DNA from 3 places in the Azotosporobacter soli genome. Region 3 is predicted to be linked to each of the others. Evidence: riboswitches for the same ligand, from Rfam matches in the RefSeq annotation. Region 3 holds a riboswitch; each other region holds the start of a gene.

Region 1 (7,267 bases), on a different contig from region 3:
CAAACGGGATCGCCCGACCGTGCGCGGTATGCAGCGTGTCAAAGTCCATATAACCGGAAGCGCGCGATGAGCAGCCGATGCCGGATACGATCACCGTTTTGTTTTGATCAAGGCCCTGTTTGTCGATGGCCTGCGCAATCGCTTTCATCACGATGCCGTTGCCGCAGCCGGGACACCAGATATGGGGCAGACGATTCATACGGAAATATTTTTCGTGCGCTCTCACTTTGCCACCTCCGCGTTCAGGTCTTCTATCGCCGCGACGATTTCCTGCGGCGTAAAGATCTCCGTATCATATTTAGGCAGCGATACCACCTTGGCCTGTCCGGCAGCGACCCGCTCCACTTCCAGCACCAATTGGCCGTAATTCATTTCCGGCACCAGAATCGCTTTTGCCTGCGCCGCAATCTTCTTGATGATCTTGTCGGCGAACGGCCAGATCGTCATCAAGCGTACCATGCCGACCTTGACGCCTTTCTTGCGCGCCGCTTCCACGCCCGCATACGCGGTCCGCGCCGTGCCGCCGTAAGCGACGACAACGATTTCCGCGTCCTCCATGAAGAACTCATCATAATGCGTGATTTCATCCTGCGCGCGCATAATTTTTTCATGCAAACGGTGCGTGACATCTTTGGTCAGTTTAGCATTGCCGCTCGGAAAACCGGTTTCGTCATGAAAGAGACCGGTGACATGATAACGATGTCCGGTTCCGAAATCGGCCGGACTCGGCACCAAGTCGTCCATCGGTTTGAACGGTTTGTATGGTTCGCCTTCGGTTACGACCGGCTTGCGGCGCGGATAAACGTCGATTTCTTCGGGACGCGGCAGTACGACGCGCTCGCGCATATGCCCGACGACTTCATCGAGTAAGATGATGACTGGCGTACGAAACCGTTCTGCATAATTAACAGCCTTTACCGCAACATCAAACGATTCGCGCACGGTCCAAGGCGACAGCGCGATCATCGGATGATCGCCATGCGTACCCCAGCGCGCCTGCATGATATCTCCCTGCGAAGGAGATGTCGGCTGGCCGGTCGAAGGACCGGTCCGCTGCACATTGACGATAACAGCCGGAATTTCGGCAATGCAGCCATAACCAATCAATTCCTGTTTCAAAGAAAAGCCAGGGCCGGACGTCGCCGTCAGAACTTTTTTACCGGCCAGCGCCGCGCCAAGCACGACAGCAATACCGGCAATTTCATCTTCCATTTGGATGAACGTGCCGCCAAGCGCCGGCAGCGCTCCGGCCATGTGTTCGGCAATCTCGGTCGACGGCGTGATCGGATAACCGCCAAAAAAGCGCACGCCTGCGGCTAAAGCGCCTTCAGCGCAGGCTTCGTTGCCCTGCATCAATCTTGCTTCGCTCATTTGCTCACCTTCTTTTCCACATAAATGGCATAATCCGGACAGCGCAATTCGCACTGGCCGCAGCCGATACAGTCTTCACCTTTGAGGACTTGAACCTTACTCAAGGTATCGAGACCCAGCACTTGTTTCGGGCAGAGCCCGACGCAAATGTTGCAGCCTTTGCATCGCTCGCTGATAATTGTGATTTCGTGTTGCATACTGCGCCTCCCTGAATTTTTCTTCAATAATCTTCGCTCGACTGGCGGGATAAGCTGCAAACTGTTTGCGCCGCCATGCGAACCGCATCGCCTTTTACATTGACAACAAAGAACTGTTCTTCTCTGCGTTCAAAGAAAAATCCTCCAGCCAATGCAAGAAACTTTGGCTCACAAATGTGAAAAGCCTGCCGCAGCAGGCTTTCTCTTGCGAAACGAACCTCGTTGCCTCTCGTCAAAAACATCGCCTTGCTTCAGCAAATGATGCAGCCTGTTATTTCTCTATTTCCCGCAGCACTATTTCTTGCAACAATTCGTTTGTCCGTTTCACCGGGACTAAATTGTTAAAATTAATTCTATCATTCTCGACCACGCTGCGTCAAGGCGAACAACTTACACAAAAACGCCATTTCGCCCCTTGACACGTCATTGAATATTATGGTACCATTGGCATCATCAATTATATACTGACTTCATCGAGAGCAGCCGAGGGACTGGCCCTATGACGCTGCGGCAACCATCGCAATCTTGCGAACGGTGCCAAATCCATCAGGATCTTTCCTGACAGATGAAGAGCGGATCGCCTCGTAAGCCGATCGAGCCTCTTCACTGTGTGAAGAGGCTTTTCCTTATTTTAAACGGCTATAAAGGAGAATTACACTATGTCAAACACCTTACTGCCTTACGCTTCCGAAAAAGCCAGCCAGTTCAGCGAATCGGTCATCCGTGAAATGTCGCGCATCGCCGCCGCGCATCAGGCGATCAATCTCGCACAGGGTTTCCCCGACTTTCCTGCGCCGAACGAAATCAAAGAGGCCGCGGTCACGGCAATTAACAGCGATTACAATCAATATGCGATCACCTGGGGCAGTCAGTCGCTGCGTGAAGCGATCGCCTGGAAGAGCCGGCGCGATTACGGCATCGAACTCGATCCGCAGCGCCAAATCACCGTTTGCTGCGGCTCAACGGAAGGCATGATCGCCACGCTACTCGCTACCGTCAATCCAGGCGATGAAGTGATCATTTTCCAGCCTTTCTACGAAAATTATGGACCCGACGCCATCTTGTGCGGTGCGACGCCGCGCTATGTCGCGCTGCAGCCGCCGTCCTTCTCTTTCTCGCCGGACGAACTGAGCGCCGCTTTTAATGAACGCACCCGAGCCATTATCATCAACACGCCGAATAACCCGACCGGCAAAGTTTTTAACCGTGACGAACTGCAGCTGATCGCCGATCTTTGCATCAAACACGACGTCCTAGCGATCACCGATGAGATTTATGAGCACATCTTATTCGACGGCGCGCTTCATGTCCCGCTTTATACGTTGCCTCAGATGGCGGAGCGCACCATCGTGATCAATAGCATTTCAAAGACTTACAGCGTTACCGGCTGGCGGATCGGTTTCATTCTCGCTTCGTCGGAAATCACGCAGTCGATCCGCAAGGTCCATGACTTTCTCACGGTCGGCGCGGCCGCGCCGCTCCAGGAAGCCGCAGCGGCCGCATTGCGCTGGGAACCAGCCTATTATCAGGAGCTGGCCGAATTTTACCGCGCACGGCGCGATTATCTGCTGCGTGAACTGACACAGCTCGGCTTTTCCTGCTGCACGCCAAGCGGCGCATATTACATCATGGCCGACATCACGCCGCTCGGCTGGGACAACGATATCGCCTTCTCCCGCTACCTGGCCGAAGAGGTCGGCGTTGCGGTCGTTCCCGGTTCGAGCTTTTATCAATCGGATCATCCCAAGCGTCATCACTTCGTCCGCTTTTGCTTCTGCAAAAAGATTTCCACACTGGAAGCCGCGGTCGAACGACTGCAAAAATTGAAGGAGGTTCCACGAAAATGAATCGAAAACGCTTTTTCTTACCGACACTCTTAGCCGTCATCAGCCTCTTGACCGCCTTCGCCGCCGGTTGTTCAAACGGCGCAGCGCCAGGCAGCGATAAGCCTTTGAAATTAGGCGTCACCGCCGGGCCTCACGCCGAAGTCGCCGAAATCGTGAAAAAAACAGCGGAAAAAGACGGCCTCAAAATCGAAATCGTCGAATTCAGCGATTACGTCCAGCCCAACGCGGCTTTAAGTCAGGGCGATATCAAAGCCAATAGTTTTCAGCATCAGCCCTACCTCGACAATGTCGTCAAAGACCGTAAGTTTGAAATCGTTTCGGTAGCCAAGACCATTCTTTTCCCGATGGGCATTTACTCGCAGAAACTGAAAACGATGCAAGATTTGCCGAACGGTGCCGTGATCGCCATTCCCAATGACCCGACCAACGGCGGGCGCGCCTTGCTGCTCTTGGAAAAAGCCGGTTTGTTGAGACTGAAAGAAGGCATCGGCCATACCGCGACGCCGACTGACATTGTAAGCAATCCGAAGAACCTGCGCTTCAAAGAACTCGACGCAGCACAGATTCCGCGTTCGCTGGGCGATCTCGATCTTGCCGCCATCAATACCAATTATGCAATGACAGCCGGTCTGTTGCCGACCAAAGACGCGCTGCTCTTAGAGGACGGCAATTCACCTTACGCCAATGTCATCGCAGTGCAAACGAAAGATAAGAACGATCCGGCAATCGCCAAGCTGATCAAAGCCTATCAGTCACCGGAAGTGAAAGCTTTCGTCGCTGAACATTTCAAAGGCGCGGCCATTGCCGCCTGGTAAAGCATAATAAAACAGCCGGGAGGTGAACGGGCTTAGCCTGCTTCACCTCTCGGCTGTTTTATTATTTTCCTTTGCGCACTGTCCAAGCGTCGATCAAAGCACCGCTTTGCATAAACGATTTCACGCTCAGTTCGCCGCCGTTGACTTCGACCGTCATATAATTCGGCTCGTCAATCGGGTTGAAGAAGAATTCATCCCAGTCCTTGGCCAGCGTCGCCTTATATGTCTTGGTTCCGCTCCGGCCGCAGGTCACGTAGATCGTGCCTTGCGCAGACTCTTGCATAATTTGTCCGCCGTAGAGCGGATAACTGCGGACATAATCATGATCATGTCCGGCAAAGACGATGTCGACATGATACTTGTCGAACAGCGGCGTCAATCCGTCGCGCAACTCTTCATCGCCGGGCTTCGGGCGGTTATGGTAGGGCGGGCGATGGATCAGCACCACCTTCCACTGTTTGGCGCTGGCCGCCAAGTCCTGTTCCAGCCAACTTTTTTGCAGCTCCAGCATATTGGCGACGAAACTTCGTTCTTCGCCGAGCTGACTGTCGAGCACACTGAAATGAACATTGCCATAGTCAAACGAATACACTTGCCCCTTCAGCCCTTCCGGTCCGTTGCTAGGAACCTTGAGCTGTGAGGTAAAAAGCGTCGGCAGCGAGAATTTGGCTTCCGGCGTATACGTTTCATGGTTGCCGACTACCGGGACAAGCGGAATTGCGTCAATAACTCCTTTTCCGGCGTTAAGCCAGCCATTCCACTGGCCGTAGTCCTGTCCGACATCGACCAGATCACCGACGTTGACGAGAAACGCGGCATCCTGGTTGGCCTGATATGCCTGATGCAGCGTCTTTTGCCACAGTTCATACGTATAGGATTGCGAATCGCCAAACATCAAAAACTTAAATTTTTCTGGCCGCGCCGGCGCGGTCGTGAAACTGTTGATCTCGCTCCACTCTTCACCGTCACCGACCCGGTACAGATAACGGCTGCCGGGTATGAGACCGGTCAGCGTGACCGAATGGATGCTCATGTTCCCCGCATTGCTCGCCAGTTCTTCCGCCTGCGCCTGTGCCGTACGGGGATTCACGGGCAAAGTGAAACCGTTCGTGACCTGCGCATATTGTACAAGCCCAGATTTCGCTGTGACGTCCGTTCGCCAGGTCACGGTCTGCGTCGTTTTCGGATCGGAGGCCCAGGTCAGCGTGACATGATCCGGCGCCGCCTTCGCGCCGCTCGGTCCCGACAGCAGCAAGGCCAATGCTGTGACCGCCGCGACGCCGAACAGCATGGCGCATTGGATTATTCGTTTTCTTTGCAGCATAGCATCCTCTCCTTTTTCCGCTATTCGTTCTCTTTTAAAATGTATCATCGCTCTTAGCACTATGCAAGCATGAAAAGCACTTCCATTAGACTTTTTCCCTCAATCTTAGTATGATAGGTAAAGTGTTCGTTTCTTCTTGCGCCACTGCGCAAAATACTTCCCAGGATGTGATTCGATGAATTTTGAAAACCTTCCCCTGCTGATCATTCTCGTCTTAGGCGTATTGGGCAATAACCATACCGTATCGATAGCTGCCCTGATTCTGCTGCTCATCAAGCTGCTCGGGTTCGGCCAATGGTTCCCTTTTATCGAAGCGCACGGCATCAATATCGGCGTGATCATTCTGACCCTGGCCGTTCTTGTACCGCTTGCGCAAGGGCGCATCGACGCAGGCGACATCGCAAGTGCACTAAAATCTCCTGTCGGTCTTGTCGCGGTAGCGGTTGGAATTTTTGTCGCCTGGGTCGCCGCCCAAGGCGTACCGTTCATGAAAGGCTCACCGGAAACAGTGACCGCGCTGGTAACCGGCACGATCATCGGCGTCTGTTTTTTCAACGGCCTGGCCGTGGGACCTCTCATCGCCGGTGGTATGGTTTCTTTACTCGTCAGCTTATCCGGTTTATGGAAGCAATGATTACAAGCAAGAGGGTGTCGCAAAAAGGTTGTTTAAAACCTTTTTTGCGACACCCTCTTGCCTTTTCTAGCCATTCAGATCTGAGATCGGCAGCTTGATAGTAAAGGTGGTTCCCTGGCCGAGTTCGCTTGCCACACTGATCTCGCCGCCATGCTTCTTGACGATATCGTAGCTGACGCTCAATCCAAGCCCTGTACCTTCACCAATTTCCTTCGTCGTGTAGAACGGTTCGAAGATGCGGTTTATCGCTTCCGGCTCAATCCCTTTGCCCGTATCGGAAACGCTGATGAAGATAAATTTCCCTTCCTGCCAGCTGCGGATTGCGATTCGTCCGCTGCCTTCGATGGCCTGCACCGCATTGAGCAAAAGATTCATGAACACCTGGTTCAGTTGTCCCAGATTGCAGTTGATATCGGGGATGACGCCCAGATCTTTCTCGACCGCAGCCTTGTACTTCAGCTCGTTCCAAATGATATTGACCGTGCTTTCAATACCTTCATTGACGTTGGATATTTTTCGCACGTCATCGAAGCGGGCAAAACTTTTCAAATCCTGTACGATTTTTTTGACCCGATCGGCGCCATCCAACGTCTCTTTCAGCAAATCCTGCGTATCGGCCAACAGATAGTCAATCTCAAGTCTTGTTCTCGCTTGCTCCAGTTCGGCCGTCAACGCAGCGATCCGTTCTTGGCACTGCTGACATTGCACATGCTCTTTGGGCAGTTGCAAAAGCGCCGCCTTGAACTCGTCCTGTACGGCCAGGAACGCGTTCAGCTTCTCGGTATAGCTTTGCAACATCCCCAGGTTGCTGATGATATAGCCCATTGGATTATTGATCTCATGCGCGACGCCAGCCGCCAGCTGACCGATCGAAGCCATTTTTTCCTGTTGCACGATCTGCGACTGCATATTCTTCAACTCGGCGTACGCCGCCTCTATTTCCGCTCTTTTTTGTTCCAGCTTCGTTTCCGCGCGTTTTCTTTCCGCAACTTCTCCCTGCAGCGCATCATTGGAGCGTTGCAGCACATGATTGAGCGAAAAGAGTTCCTGCGTCCGGATATCGACTTGCACTTCCAGAC
Region 2 (7,267 bases), on a different contig from region 3:
ACCGGCTGAACGCAGACTTTCTACTGCCAGCGCAATAACTTCAGCATCCGCAGTACTGTCCGACACGCCAAGAACTTCGATTCCACCTTGATAGAATTCGCACTGCCGTCCTGTCTGCGCCTCTTCTTGGCGAAACACGTTCGTCAAATAAAATAATTTTAACGGCGGCTCCGCCTCTTTAAGGCGTGTAGCAGCCACCCTGGCAATCGGCGTCGTCATGTCATGTCGCAGAGCAACCAAGCGATTGTGCTGATCAAAAAACTTGAAGACCTGTCCTTGCGACTGCCCGCCATTGCCGACTTCCAGCGTTTCTAAATACTCAAAGGTCGGCGTCACCACTTCATCATAACCCCATTGCGCAAACAGTGTCGCTAAATCGGCTTCCACTCTCCGTTTTTCGGCAGCTTCTCTAGGCAAAAAATCTTTCGTCCCATAGGGAATTCTAGGCACAAAATCGAGTTGTATTGCTGCTTTCAATCTATATTCCTCACTTTCAATCTTTATTTTCTGGAAGTTTTGCAATCCGCTCTAAAATCAGCTTATAGCCGTCGGCGCCATAGTTCAAGCAGCGCTTGACCCGGCTGATCGTAGCCGTGCTGGCACCAGTACTCTCCACAATATCTTCATAGGTATGTTTCTCCTGCAGCATTTTTGCGACCTCTAAACGTTGCGCTAATGCTTTCAGTTCGCTGATTGTTGATATGTCTTCAAAAAACTGATAACATTCTTCGCGACTCTCTAGCTGTAAAATAGCATCAAACAAGCGGTCTGTACTCTTATCCTGCAACTTAGGATTAACTGTCATAGTCAGCCCTCCACACTCTTTATCACTTTACCTCGTTAAATTATATCATGAACTTTTTCCCCTGTAAAATTAAACTTATCTGTTGACATGCAACATCAGTCATGCTAGTATGTGTAAACAAGATCACAATTTCATATTCCACTTCATCTAGAGCAGCGGAGGGATTGGCCCGATGAACCTGCGGCAACCATCACAATTTGTGAACGGTGCCAATTCCTACAGGCAAATGTCCTGGCAGATGAAGCGTCAAGGTTGTTTTTCCTGCCGCTTCACTTTGTGAAGCGGCTTTTATTTTTTTTACGAAAGGATGTTTTTTTTGATAACTGTAAGCAATGTGTCCAAATCTTATCATGAAGGCGCCGCAACAATCACGGCCCTACGCGACATTCATCTGCAGATTAAACCCGGAGAAATCTTCGGTATAATCGGACAAAGCGGCGCCGGAAAGTCCACGCTGTTACGTTGCCTTAATCTGCTGGAACGCCCTGACCAAGGCAGCGTCAATATCGGCGGTACCGAATTGACAACCTTATCTGCAGGGGAACTACGTCAGGCACGAAAGCAAATCGGCATGATCTTTCAGCATTTCAACTTGCTTTCTTCGCGTACTGTTGAAGAAAACATTGCCTTTCCTCTTGAGGTCAGCGGTTGGACTCCAGCTGAAATTCGCCGCGAAGTCGATCGTCTCTTGCCGCTTGTCGGCCTGGAAGATCGCCGCACACATTACCCGGCACAGTTAAGCGGCGGACAAAAACAGCGCGTCGGTATTGCAAGAGCTTTGGCTACGTCACCTAAAGTACTCCTTTGTGACGAAGCAACTTCCGCCCTTGATCCTGAAACAACACATTCTATTTTGGGACTATTAAAGGAAATCAACCAAACACTCGGTCTCACGATCGTCTTGATTACGCATGAAATGTCCGTCGTAAAAGAGATTTGCCATCGCGTCGCCGTGATGAGCGACGGTCGGATCGTAGAATCAGAAAGCGTCTTGTCCATCTTCTCTGCGCCAACACATCCTGTCACACAACGTTTTGTAAAATCCGTCACCTCTTTAGATTTGCCCGATTTTTTAACCCATCTGCCGATTTCCGATACCGCCAGTCCGGACAGCAGTTTGCTCGTCCGTTTGACATTCATCGGCGACAACGCCAAACAACCGGTATTGTCTCGTCTCATTCGTCGTCTGGATCTTGACGCCACGATTTTGCAAGGCACCTTGGATTCTTTGCAAGGTACGCCGTTCGGCCATTTGCTGGTTGAATTGCGCGCTTCAGAAAGCGTCTTAGAGTCTGCCGTTTCCGAGCTGGAAAAGCACCAAGTAAACGTGGAGGTGATCGGCTATGTCGCCAGAAATTATCGAACTGCTATCTAAGTCGCTTTGGGAAACAACCGTTATGGTCAGCGTATCCACGTTGATTTCTACGCTAGTCGGTTTGCCGCTTGGCATTCTTCTTACCATCACAGGAAAAGGACATCTTCTGGAAGCACGCTCTTTGAATCGAGTCTTAGGCGCGATCATCAATGCCGGTCGTTCCGTCCCGTTCATCATTTTATTGGTCGCCATTATTCCTTTCACCAGACTCATTACCGGAACTTCAATCGGTACGATGGCCGCCATTGTGCCGCTCAGCATTGCAGCAATCCCCTTCGTCGCCCGCGTCGTTGAAACGGCGCTAAAAGAGGTAGACAATGGCATCATCGAAGCAGCCTTGTCGATGGGCGCATCGCCGTGGCAACTAATTTACAAAGTGCTGTTGCCGGAGTCCTGGCCAGGCATCATTGCCGGACTCACGCTTGCCATTATCAGTTTGATCGGTTACTCCGCAATGGCCGGGGCCATCGGCGGCGGCGGTCTGGGCGATTTGGCCATTCGATACGGATATCAACGCTTTCGCGCTGACATCATGCTGGCAACTGTCGTTATCTTGCTCATTCAAGTCCAATTGGTTCAGTCTTGCGGCGATTGGTTCGCCCACAAGTTGAATAAAAAATAATCTAAATTCTGGGAGGAATCATCACTATGAAAAAAAATCTTTTACTATCGCTCACATTACTTTCTCTGTTGCTTGCCTTCACCGGCTGCAGCCAACAGCAAAGTGCCGCACCAGCCGCCAAGACCACAGTCTTAAAAGTTGGCGCAACCGCCGTTCCCCACGCCGAAATTCTAGCCGCCATTAAACCGGATTTGGCAAAGGAAGGAATTGACCTGCAAATTGTAGAAATGACTGATTATGTTCGTCCAAACTTGGCTGTTGCCGACAAAGAACTGGACGCTAATTTTTTCCAGCACATCCCTTACCTCGAAAAATTCTCGAGCGAACGCAAGTTGGCACTGACCTACACCGCCAAAGTTCATATTGAACCGATGGGCATCTACTCCCGCAGCGTCAAAGACCTGACTCAGCTCTCTTCCGGAAGTAAGATCGCGATACCGAATGATCCGACCAACGGCGGACGTGCATTGGCACTCTTAGCTAAAGCTGGCATCCTGACGTTGAAAGACGGCGTTGGCGTACATGCTACCGTACAAGACATCACCGCCAACCCCAAACAGGTTAAAATTGTTGAGTTAGAAGCGCCTCAACTTCCCCGCTCACTCGATGACGTAGCATTAGCCGTTATCAATACGAACTATGCACTCGAAGCAAAGTTAGTGCCAACGAAGGACGCGTTGCTGTTAGAGCAAAAGGATTCTCCTTACGCCAACATTTTGGCCGTTCGCACTGGCGACGAGAAACGGCCTGAAATCCAAAAGTTGACGGCTGCCCTAACTTCTGATAAAGTTCGCAAATTCATTGAAGAGAAATACCAAGGCGCCGTCGTTCCGGCATTTTAAGTGTAAAATCGACAGGAGGTATCCATTTTGAGTCCGACATTGCGTTTTTTACGACTTATACTTTTACTAACAAGCTTAGCCGCCGTACTCTCTTGGCATACGCAGACGATTCTCGACAGCCAGCCTAAGCCGATACGACTTGGAGTAAGTTCTGGCGCGGAAGCGGAAATAGCTTATAAGATTAAAGAAATCGCACTGCAGGAAGATTTGGATATTGACGTTCGCGTTTACGGCGATTATCTGAAACTCAATGAGGCGTTGGCACGAGGCGAACTCGATGCCAACGCCTTTCAACCTGCTTATTATCTTGAAGCCGTCAATCGGGACCTCAGTTATAATTTGAAGCCGCTTACAGAAACCATTTTTTCACCGCTAGGCATCTACCGCAAGCAAAAAGAAACTGAGCCTGCATCGTTTTTACCAGCGCCTCATAGCACCGTGCTCATTTCGCAGGAAGCCAAGCAACAAAGCCGCAGTCTTGCTCTACTCTCCGAAGCCAGTCTAATCACACTCTCCAGCCAACCGGGCGGAATTTGGATAAATTCTGGCGACATTACGGCGAATCCTTTAGAACTACGTATCATTGTACAATCGGATGAAAGCTTATTTCTTTCTCAATCCGAGGCGGATTATCTTATCTTAAGTCCGGCGCAGGCTAAAAAACATGCCTGGCAGCCTTTGCCGGATGCCTTGCTTTTAGAAAAACCAAACGCAAACTTTGCTCACGTCTTGGCAACCCGTACGACCAACACTTCAACTGCCGCGCTGCAAAAACTGGCGTCCTTTTACGCCAGACCTGAATTGCACGCTTTTATGGCGGAGCGCTATAAAGGAAGCTGGCTGCCAATGAAATAAAACAAGGGTTAAGGAAGACTTTCAATCACGTCTCCCTTAACCCTTGTTTTATTTCATCTTGATCGGCTTACCATTTTTAAAATAGACAGCCTGCAATCCTACTGCATCTGCCAGCGCCAACGCATCCCCCAACCCGCGACCGACATCTTCCGGACGGTGCGAGTCCGAACCAATCGTTGCCATTTTGCCGCCCAATTCAGCAAACCGGCGATAAACAGGCAACAGACTATGCACCGTTTCGGAATTAAGACGGCGCGTATTAATTTCCATTGCCAGCTCGCACTCAGCTGCTTTTTTCAGGACGGGGTCAATCCATTCACGCATTGCCGCATACTCAATCTCTTTATTTTCATAAGGCGCATAGCGACAAATATAATCAATATGGCCTAATGTATGAATTCCTCGATATCGTCCGATGCACTCCGCCATACTTTCAAAGTAACGTCCGTAAGTTTCACTTTTTTCGCGTTCCTGATAAAAGGACGGCTGATAAATATCCTGTTCATCAACAAAGTGAATCGAACCAATCACAAAATCAAAAGGATATTCGTCAATAATCGTTTGCGCGGGTTGATGCTGTGCCAGCATCATGCCGATTTCAATGCCCAGCAACATATTCTCGCTGCGCTTTGCTTCATATTGGGAAAAATATTCTTGCACGTCAAATACAAATGCATTTTTTTCCGGATAACCGATATCCATATGTTCTGTAACAATAATTCCAATGCCTTTTTTCTCAGCTGCATCTGCAGCCTCGGCTAGCGTCATACGAGAATCGGTAGAAAACGTGGTATGAAGATGCGTGTCAAACAACATGGGACTTCATCCTTTCTTAACGTCTGCCTTATCACTTAAGGAAACGAGCTCTTTCAGCAACTATTTCTGCTTTCTCTATTTTTTCGCCACACCGTGCAAAAAAACATCGGCAATCGTCTTTGCCGATTCCTCAATCGAATCGACCATTCCGCCAAAAACAATCGAGACAATTGCGCTAAACAATCCGTACGCGGCTCGGTGCATGTCACAAGGTCGCAAAACATTCTTATCGCGCCCTTCCTGCAATACTTCTTCAATCATGCCAATCGATTGATGAAACCAGGCCTGATATTTATTCCGTTCTTCCACAGTAAAATCAGAATATCCTTCAACATCAAAGCCCCTTACTTCATGCATCATCACGCGCCATAAATCGCCATTCTGTCCATAAAATTCGAGAAATAAGCGGATCAAAGCTTCTACCTTTTGCAGCGGTTCTACTTCAGATTTAACTAAACGTTGCAGGTCTATTTCAAACGGCATGCTTTTTTCTTGAATCAACGTATAAAAGAGCTGTTCTTTATTGACAAAATAATTATAAACGGTACCTTTCCCTGTATCAGCCAACGCAATAATTTCATCTACCGTAGCGCGATGATATCCTTTGCGAGAAAAAATCACATAAGCTGCATCAAGTATTTGTTGGCGTTTATTCGGTATATCTTGTTGATGCTTTTGTTTCATAACCGTGGACTCCCCTCTTTCTAAAGCACGTTTCCATTTTCAAACGGACTAACACGGTAAAGCCCCTATTCTTCCACGCAATATAGGGCATTATTGAATTCTACATCTATTATAACAATAAATTGCACATAACGGTAATTTTACACCAAACAATGTTTCTTGCAAAGACAACTTAAAATTTTATGCCAACACACTTTGTTGAAAAAACAAGAGGATATCTTGCCTCAGCAAAATATCCTCTTACTCTTTTATGGACAAAAAACCTGAATTGCGGCCGGTATTGTCGTTATCTTCAGGGGCAACTCCGGCCCGCGCTCCCCGTCAAGATCGCTTTCCACCGTTTCCTGACAAGTAATCTGCAAGTCTTTGGCCTGCAAATAAATTAAATGCTTACTGCTATGATGACTTCCTTTTAAGAAGTGTAAGAACAGCGTCATTAGTTCCGGCAGACTACAACGCCTAACCGCTATCATATCTAACAATCCGTCATCAATTTTAGCATGCGGCGCTAACGATGGAAAACCAGCTACAGTGCTGCTGTTCGTCACGAGAAACAACAATACATCTTCTTCACTGCTCATTCCATCTGCTGTAATGCGAAGCGGCAAGGAGCGAAAATTAGGCAGTTCACCCAACCCCTTTAAATAGTACGCCATCTTACCCAATGTGTTTTTTAAGCCTATGTCCGCGCTATGCGCTACCGAGGAAAGGAGTCCTGCACTCGCCACATTGAAAAAATAGCGATCATTAACCTTTCCTACATCCACCAGCCTAGTTTTTCCCGCAACAACAACGCTAACCCACGCTTCAATCGAACGTCCTAACTGCAAGTAAACCGCAAAATCGTTCGATGTACCGCTCGGCAATATGCCAAGCGGTACGTTCATTTTGTTGGCGACAACCAGATTCACAATCTCATGTACGGTGCCGTCACCGCCTGACACTACGATGCCGTCTATCGCGAGTTCTTGCGCCAACTCAACAATTCGCTGGTTTTGGTTTCTCTCCTGTATTCGATATGGAATAACCAAGCAACCCGCACGCTGAAAGCGTTCAATCACATGATCTAATCGATACTTGAAACGCCCATCACCCGACAGCGGATTATAAGCCAGAATAAATCGTTTCACCTTAAAGCCTCCTTTCTCAAACACGTTCATTCTTTTATATACATTAAAAAAAGCAAAGGATTACCCTTTGCTATGCGATCCCTAAAGAAATCATCGGAAAAACAACCCGCAATACCGTGTCTCTTACTATGTTCAAAC
Region 3 (7,267 bases):
GCGTTGGGGCAAGGTGCCTTACGGCGGGACGGATCGTCAGGAATTTGAGGCGTACAGCCAGCGCAAAGGGGTGACGGGCGATAGTCCGTTGGTGCACAAAGGCTTTCACCAATACGTCCAATCGATGCTGGTGTTCGAGGAAGAAGGGGCGGATCTGAAACCGGAACAGCATAGACTTTTGGAACGGTTGCGCAATGAACCCGGAACGGAACTGGTTCTGGTCGGCCATAGCCTGGGCGGCGCGGCGGCGACGCTATTGGCGGCTCGGTTGCTCGACATGGGCGTTTTGCCGGAAGAACTGAAAGTCATCACGTTCGGCGCTCCGGCAGTCGGCAATGCGGCCTTTGCCGAAAAAGAGAAAAATGTGATCCGCTTGCAGCGCTTTATCAACAAAGGCGATCCCGTGCCCTATGCGTTGACGCAGCTGGTCGGCGGTTATCAGCAATTCGGCCCGGAGGAACATTGGGAAGTGCCGAAAAAACTGGAAGATCGTCCGCACAGCATGGCGGTCTATCTGGATTATGCAATGAAAAATTATTATGATAAGCAGCGGATTTTAGAAGAAGAAACACATCAGCCGGTTAAGTGGAAAGGCGTATATAAGCCATATCTCGAAGCCAAAGGATATGTTGCGCCGCTGGCCAACGAGTTGCCGGCGGAATTGAACAGCGAGTTTTACTATATGAACCAGGTCCTCAAAGATCAGTACTGGCGGGTCTTTTCGGATTATGTGATGGCGAGCGAAGACGCGCCGCGCTTGGAATTGTTCCGCCTGGCTAAAGAACAGGGCTGTCAGGTGCTGATCGTGCCGAAGGTGTTGGCGCGGAAGGTCAAAGATCAGGAAAACCGTTACTATATCACGCTGCAACAGGAAGTGTACAGCGTGGCCGATGAGAGGTTTGTCGGCGCGTATGCTTACGGCAGCAATACGAAAGAGTTTACGCCGCTGGAGGCGTTTGTTCGTGCGGCGCGCGACATGAATAAGGAGAGCGCCTCTTGGTTGCAGGGGACGCCGGGAAAATAGCGGGATGAAAAACGGGAGGAGCGGCTGTGCGGACATGGCCTCTCCTCCCGTTTTGCGTTATACTATAGAATGTGAGCGTTTGAAAAATTTCCGGATGAGATAAGGAGAATGACCCCGATGTGCGGATGGAGTGAATTGATTTTCGGTTCGATGTATTGCGGAAAAAGTGAGGAGCTGATCCGGCGTTTAAAGCGAGCGCGTATTGCCGGGCAGACGTATCAACTGTTCAAGCCGGCTGTAGACAGCCGTTATGATCAGAACCAGGTTTCGACGCATGAATATGGCGAAGTGCGCCGCAAAGTGGAGACGATCGTCGAAGTCCATTTGAACAATGGCGAAGAGCCGACAGAGCTGGTGGCGGAACTTACGCGCCAATTGTCGGGCTCGATGCAGGCGGTGGTCGTGCAAAATTCGGCGGAACTGTTGGCGCAGGTCGATTGGAAGGCGAATGTGATCGGCATCGACGAAGTGCAGTTTTTTGACGACGGCTTGCTTAAGGTGGTCGAACATCTGGTTGCCAAAGGAAAGAGAGTCGTCATGGCCGGACTCGACATGTATTCATCGGGCGAACCGTTCGGCATCGTGCCGGTTTTGGCCTGCAAGGCGAAATACGTGGACAAACTGCACGCGGTTTGTGTGGACTGCGGGCGGGAAGCGTACATTTCTTATAAAATCGACAATGGCGCGGCGAACCGGGAAAGTACGGTCGACGTCGGCAGCGTCGACAAATATGTGGCGCTGTGTGAAAAATGCAGCCGTCGCCGCAGCGAGAGCGGCGGCAAAGAATTGGAACTCTTTGAAAGCTGAGCCTGGGACGGCCAATTAGTTCAAAGGGAAAAGAAAGGACGATGCTTTTTGCAACGCTGGATCTTGCATGTGGACATGGATGCGTTTTTCGCCTCGGTGGAACAACGCGACCATCCCGAATATCAGGGAAAACCGGTGATTGTCGGCGGCATCGGCAGTCGCGGCGTGGTAGCGACCGCCTCTTATGAAGCGCGTCGTTTTGGCGTGCACTCGGCGATGCCGATGGCCGAAGCGAGAAGGCGCTGCCCGGACGGCATCTTTTTGCCTTGCGATCATCGCAAATATACACAGGAATCAAAAAAAATCCGCGCGATCATGGCTGATTTTTCGCCGCTCGTCGAGCCGCTCTCGTTGGATGAGGCATTTCTCGATATCAGCGGCATGGACAGACTATACCCTGATCCGGTGTCAATTGCGCTGGCGATCAAAGAGCGGATTGCCAAAGAGCTCAATCTGACGGCCTCAGCCGGATTGGCGCCGAACAAATTTCTCGCCAAATTGGCTTCCGATCTTAAAAAACCGGCGGGTCTCGTTGTCGTGCAGCCGGGTGAAGAACAGGCGTTTTTAGAGGAAATGCCGATCAAGCGGATGTGGGGTGTCGGACCGGCTACCGCTAAAGTGCTGCTCGAAATGGGCATCAAGACGATCGGGCAACTCGCGGCGCTCGATCCGTTGCGGCTGGTGCGACAGCTCGGACAGGCGGCTGCCGATATGCAGCGCCTGGCAAAAGGGATTGACGATCGCCCGGTCGAATCGGATTACGCGCCGAAATCCGTCGGCAATGAAGAGACGTTTGCCAAGGATCTCTTGGGACGCGAGGAAATCCTGAACCAATTGCTCGCGTTGACGGAAAAAGTCGCTTGGCGGCTGCGGCAGTTGAATCTTTCGGGCCGGACGGTGACGCTGAAACTGCGCTACGCCTCCTTCAAGACGCTGACGCGCAGCCAGACCTTGCCGGAACCGACCTGTTATGATGAGGAAATCTATCAGACCGTCAAGGCGATGCTTGACAAGCTGACGCTACAGGAGGGGGTGCGCCTGCTCGGCGTGACGGTCGGCAATCTGCAAACCTCCGACGGCGGCCAGCTGTCGCTCTTTGCGCCGACTGATGACAAGCGACAGCGGATGTATGAAGCGGTCGACCGGCTGCGCGACAAGTTCGGACGCGATATTCTCACCAAAGCGCCGCTTTGCAAGGTAGAGAAAAAGGATACGTGAGACTTGTTTCAATATACTGAAAAATAAATACATAAATATTTTTTGTGTTCTGGAAGAAAGCAAAAAATCGGTGTACAATAATAAGGTGTAGGAATCATTACTGACAGCAAGCATGTAGGAGGAAACAGAGATGAACATGGTAAACAAGCAACGAATGCTGGATGAATTTTTTGAACTGGTGAAAATCCCCGCGTCGACCCGTAAAGAACGGCAAGTGGCGGATGTTTTGCTTGCAAAGCTGAAGGCGCTCGGGCTCGAAGTGAAGGAAGACGATACCGGCAGTAAAATCGGCGGCGATTGCGGCAACCTGATCGCTTACAAAAAAGGCAATGTGGCAGGCGCTCCGGTCGTCATGCTGTCCGCGCATATGGATTGCGTGGAACCTTGTACTGGGATCGAGCCGGTCTTGAAAGACGGCATCATCACCTCGGCGGGCGATACGATTCTCGGCGGCGACGACAAAGCAGGCGTGACCGGCATTTTGGAAGCACTGCGTCTCTTGGAAGAAAAACAGCTGCCGCACGGCGATGTGCAAATCGTGTTCACCGTAGCGGAAGAAGGCGGCTTGAACGGTTCGAAGAACATCGACCAGTCGCTGCTGAAAGCCGATTTCGGCTATGCACTCGATTCGAGCGGTGCGCCGGGTGAAGTCATCGTCATGGCCCCTGGCCAGGAGAGCATTCTGGTAACGGTACATGGCAAAAAAGCGCATGCCGGCGTTGCGCCGGAAGAAGGCGTCAATGCGATCGTAGTGGCCGGCAAAGCACTGGCCGAATTAAAACAGGGCCGCATCGATTTTGAAACCACAGCCAATGTCGGCCTCATTAGTGGCGGCGTTGCGACCAACATCGTACCGGACCAAGTCGAACTGAAATGCGAAGCGCGTAGCCGCAACATGGACAAACTCGCCGCGCAAACCGCGCATATGAAAGAAACGTTTGAAACCGTTTGTGCGAGAAGCGGCGGCAAGGCGACGGTCGTCGTCAAGCGGGCGTATAACCCGTACGTGTTGGAAGAAAGCGCGCATGTCGTGACGACTGCGGTCAAAGCGGTCGAATCGCTCGGCATGAAAGCCGCCTGCGTCGGAACCGGCGGCGGCAGCGATGCCAACTTCTTTAACAGCTATGGCATTCCGACCGCGGTACTCGGCGTCGGCATGTCCAAGGTTCACACTACGGACGAATTCATCAAAGAAGTCGATCTCTATAATACCGGTGAACTGTCGCTGGCGATCATCCTGCAGGCGGCGAAAAAGTAGCGAAAATTTCTAAGGCGGCTGTGGTTCAATAACGGCATCGTAAATAAAAAGACGCTCCTAAACCGATTATTCTTTCGGTAGGGGCGTCTTTTTTATCCGTAGCGTCAGAAACTGGATCATAAAGCCACGATCAAAACTAATACGGCATAGCAAGCGGCAAAAGCCAGAATGCTCAAGGAATCTTTGCGTGCTGTGGTCATGGAGATGACCTCCTTTAATATTACTTTTTAGACGGGTCTGATTAATTACAGAGCGACGACGAGAATCAGTACGGCGTAGCAAGCGGCGAAAGCCAGGATGCTCAGAGAATCTTTGCGAACTGCGGTCATGAGAATTACCTCCTTTACTTCTGTTTTTAGGGTGGAGATTGATTACAGAGCAACGACGAGAATCAGTGCGGCGTAGCAAGCGGCAAATGCGCCGATGCTCAAAGTGTTTTTGCGAGCTGCGGTCATGGAAATCGCCTCCTTTTCTTATTTTTGGCCAAATTAAAAGACAACCTGGACCAAATGGTGCCGGGTTGCCTCTGTCCTTTTACCTGAGAGATTTGCTTCGCGTGGAAGCTTTCCCCGTCGGTAGCATCGATGCATGATGCCTTCTCCAGAGTGCAGTCGGTCAACGGTCCTTTTGCCTGAGAGTGTTTGCTGCTCCTTCGGCGTCCTTGTCAGGATCTCTCCCGGTGACTTCATCCTGCATATATGAAATTGTAAACCGATTGGCTTTTTCTGTCTTTATTATAAAGCCTATAAAAATAAGAGTCAAGAGAAATGTTACAAAAAATAATTAAAAAATAAATAAAAAACGATATAAATGTAACAAAACGTAAAGCGTAACAGTCCTCTTTAAAAACACTAAGCGCGGTCTAAGTGTTTTTGAGAAGGACAAAAATAAAACGAGTGTTCTTTTGAAAACAAATGTGCCTGTTTGAAGAATAAAAAAGAGGCAATCCAAACTATAAAAAGTTTGAATTGCCTCTGTCCTTTTACCTGAGAGATTTAGACCAAACGGCCTCTCCTTCGGTAACACCAAGCGGTGTATTCTCCAGAGCTCGATCTGTCGCCGGTCCTTTTACCTGAGAGTTTTTGCTTACTCCTTCGGTGCCCCGCGGGGTCTCTCCCAACGACGTCATCTCGAATATGCGATTGCTTTTATTATAAGGCGAATGACAAAGAATGTCAATTGAGTTACAGGGGAAGAGGGATAAAATAAAAAAACGATTGACAATGAACAGTTGATGCCTTACCATAAAGGACAAGAAAATTTTATAGCTTCATGGACTCTTATCCAGAGAGGTCGAGGGACTGGCCCGATGACGCCCGGCAACCGGCAAAAGAAAAAAACTTTTTTTGCAGTGGTGCCAATTCCAGCAGGAGAAATCCTGGGAGATGAGAGGAGGGAAATACGGCGCAGTTTGCTGTTCGGCAGGCCTTGTCACCCCTTCCTCAGGAAGGGGTTTTTCTATTTTACAAAATAGTGAAGGAGCGATTCAAGATGAGTAACGAAAGACAACAAGGCTTTTCCACTCAGGCGCTGCATGGCGCATATGACTATGACAAGACGACGAAGGCACAGGCGGTACCGATCTATCAATCGGTCGCCTATCGCTTTGAAGACAGCGATCATGCGGCGCGCTTATTTTCGCTGCAGGAAAGCGGCAATATCTATTCGCGCATCATGAATCCGACGACCGATGTATTGGAACAGCGTCTTGCTTTGCTGGAAGGCGGCGTCGGGGCGTTGGCGTTTGCATCCGGCCATGCAGCAATTTACGGCGCGATCAGCAACATCACCGCGAGCGGTGATCATGTCGTCAGTTCCTCCGCCCTTTATGGCGGCACCTACAATCTGTTCAAATATACGCTGCCGCGTCAGGGCGTGAAGGTCGATTTTATTTCTCCGGACGATCTGGCCGGTTTCGAGGCGGCGATCAAACCCGAAACAAAATTGATCTTTGCCGAAATTATCGGCAATCCGAAAATTGACGTGCTCGATATAGAAGCATTGGCGGAGATTGCACACCGCAACGGAATACCGCTGATCGTCGATGCGACGTTCGTCACGCCGTACCTTTGCCGGCCGATTGATTTCGGCGCGGATATCGTGATCCATTCGGCGACAAAATTCATCGGCGGTCATGGCGTGGCCATGGGCGGCGTCGTGATCGACGGCGGAAAATTCGACTGGAATAACGGCAAGTTCCCCAGCCTGAGCGAACCCGATCCCAGCTACCACGGGCTGAAACCGACCGAGGCCTTTGGCGCGGCAGCCTTCCTGGGGCGTCTGCGCGTGCAGGTCCTGCGTGATCTCGGCGCGTGCCTCAGTCCGTTCAATAGCTTTTTACTTCTTTTGGGGCTCGAGACGCTGTCGCTGCGCGTTGCCAAGCACGCGGCCAACGCACAACAGGTTGCGGAATTCCTCGCAGCGCATCCGAAGGTGGCGTGGGTCAGCTACCCGGGCTTGGCGGACAGCCCGTATCACGGCCTGGCGCAGAAATATCTCGCCAAAGGCGCCGGAGCGATGCTGACATTCGGCATCAAAGGCGGTCTGCAGGCGGGCAAAACATTCATTGACGCCTTGCGTTTGTTCGGACTGGAGGCGAATGTAGGCGACGCCAAATCGCTTGTTATCCACCCGGCCAGCACGACGCATTCGCAGTTGACGTCCGAACAGCGGGCGGCGGCCGGCGCGCCGGACGACATGATCCGTCTTTCGGTGGGCATTGAAGAGATCGAAGACTTGCTGGCTGATCTGAGAGCGGCGTTGGCGACGGTTTAAGAAATGGAGAAAGGGCTGTCTCAAGAGGAATTCCCTCTTGAGACAGCCCTTTGCGCTGCATTTTAAAATGGTGTTGCCCGCACTAAGAACGTTTGCGCTGCATTTTAAAATGGTGTTGCCCGCACTAAGAACGTTTGCGCGGGAGAAATTAAGAAAACTTATTTTACGACCACGACCGGGATTTT

The links. A riboswitch is a leader RNA that binds a small molecule or an ion and turns the genes downstream of it on or off. The one in region 3 is predicted to bind S-adenosylmethionine.
Region 1: another riboswitch for S-adenosylmethionine. It lies ahead of QTL79_RS05565 (pyridoxal phosphate-dependent aminotransferase); the one in region 3 lies ahead of QTL79_RS01350 (O-acetylhomoserine aminocarboxypropyltransferase/cysteine synthase family protein).
Region 2: another riboswitch for S-adenosylmethionine. It lies ahead of QTL79_RS09905 (methionine ABC transporter ATP-binding protein); the one in region 3 lies ahead of QTL79_RS01350 (O-acetylhomoserine aminocarboxypropyltransferase/cysteine synthase family protein).

What each region holds. Positions count from the first base shown of each region.
Region 1 covers NZ_JAUAOA010000003.1:371,125-378,391, forward strand. Annotated here, with positions in the region: gene QTL79_RS05545 (2-oxoacid:ferredoxin oxidoreductase subunit beta) at 1-199, opposite strand, end outside; gene QTL79_RS05550 (2-oxoacid:acceptor oxidoreductase subunit alpha) at 223-1,371, opposite strand; gene QTL79_RS05555 (4Fe-4S dicluster domain-containing protein) at 1,368-1,568, opposite strand; gene QTL79_RS05560 (hypothetical protein) at 1,634-1,987, shown strand; SAM riboswitch class I at 2,036-2,140, shown strand; gene QTL79_RS05565 (pyridoxal phosphate-dependent aminotransferase) at 2,228-3,415, shown strand; gene QTL79_RS05570 (MetQ/NlpA family ABC transporter substrate-binding protein) at 3,412-4,230, shown strand; gene QTL79_RS05575 (purple acid phosphatase family protein) at 4,292-5,554, opposite strand; gene QTL79_RS05580 (DUF441 domain-containing protein) at 5,730-6,188, shown strand; gene QTL79_RS05585 (ATP-binding protein) at 6,255-7,267, opposite strand, start outside.
Region 2 covers NZ_JAUAOA010000009.1:15,043-22,309, forward strand. Annotated here, with positions in the region: gene hisZ (ATP phosphoribosyltransferase regulatory subunit) at 1-477, opposite strand, end outside; gene QTL79_RS09900 (YerC/YecD family TrpR-related protein) at 494-805, opposite strand; SAM riboswitch class I at 946-1,050, shown strand; gene QTL79_RS09905 (methionine ABC transporter ATP-binding protein) at 1,122-2,180, shown strand; gene QTL79_RS09910 (methionine ABC transporter permease) at 2,149-2,802, shown strand; gene QTL79_RS09915 (MetQ/NlpA family ABC transporter substrate-binding protein) at 2,829-3,644, shown strand; gene QTL79_RS09920 (MetQ/NlpA family ABC transporter substrate-binding protein) at 3,672-4,499, shown strand; gene QTL79_RS09925 (histidinol phosphate phosphatase) at 4,548-5,315, opposite strand; gene QTL79_RS09930 (TetR/AcrR family transcriptional regulator) at 5,391-5,999, opposite strand; gene QTL79_RS09935 (YegS/Rv2252/BmrU family lipid kinase) at 6,248-7,129, opposite strand; RNA gene ssrS (6S RNA) at 7,229-7,267, opposite strand, start outside.
Region 3 covers NZ_JAUAOA010000001.1:300,528-307,794, reverse strand. Annotated here, with positions in the region: gene QTL79_RS01370 (lipase family protein) at 1-1,024, shown strand, start outside; gene QTL79_RS01365 (thymidine kinase) at 1,142-1,831, shown strand; gene QTL79_RS01360 (DNA polymerase IV) at 1,880-3,049, shown strand; gene QTL79_RS01355 (M20/M25/M40 family metallo-hydrolase) at 3,186-4,307, shown strand; glycine riboswitch at 4,917-4,996, opposite strand; glycine riboswitch at 5,358-5,436, opposite strand; SAM riboswitch class I at 5,585-5,699, shown strand; gene QTL79_RS01350 (O-acetylhomoserine aminocarboxypropyltransferase/cysteine synthase family protein) at 5,799-7,082, shown strand; gene QTL79_RS01345 (universal stress protein) at 7,241-7,267, opposite strand, start outside.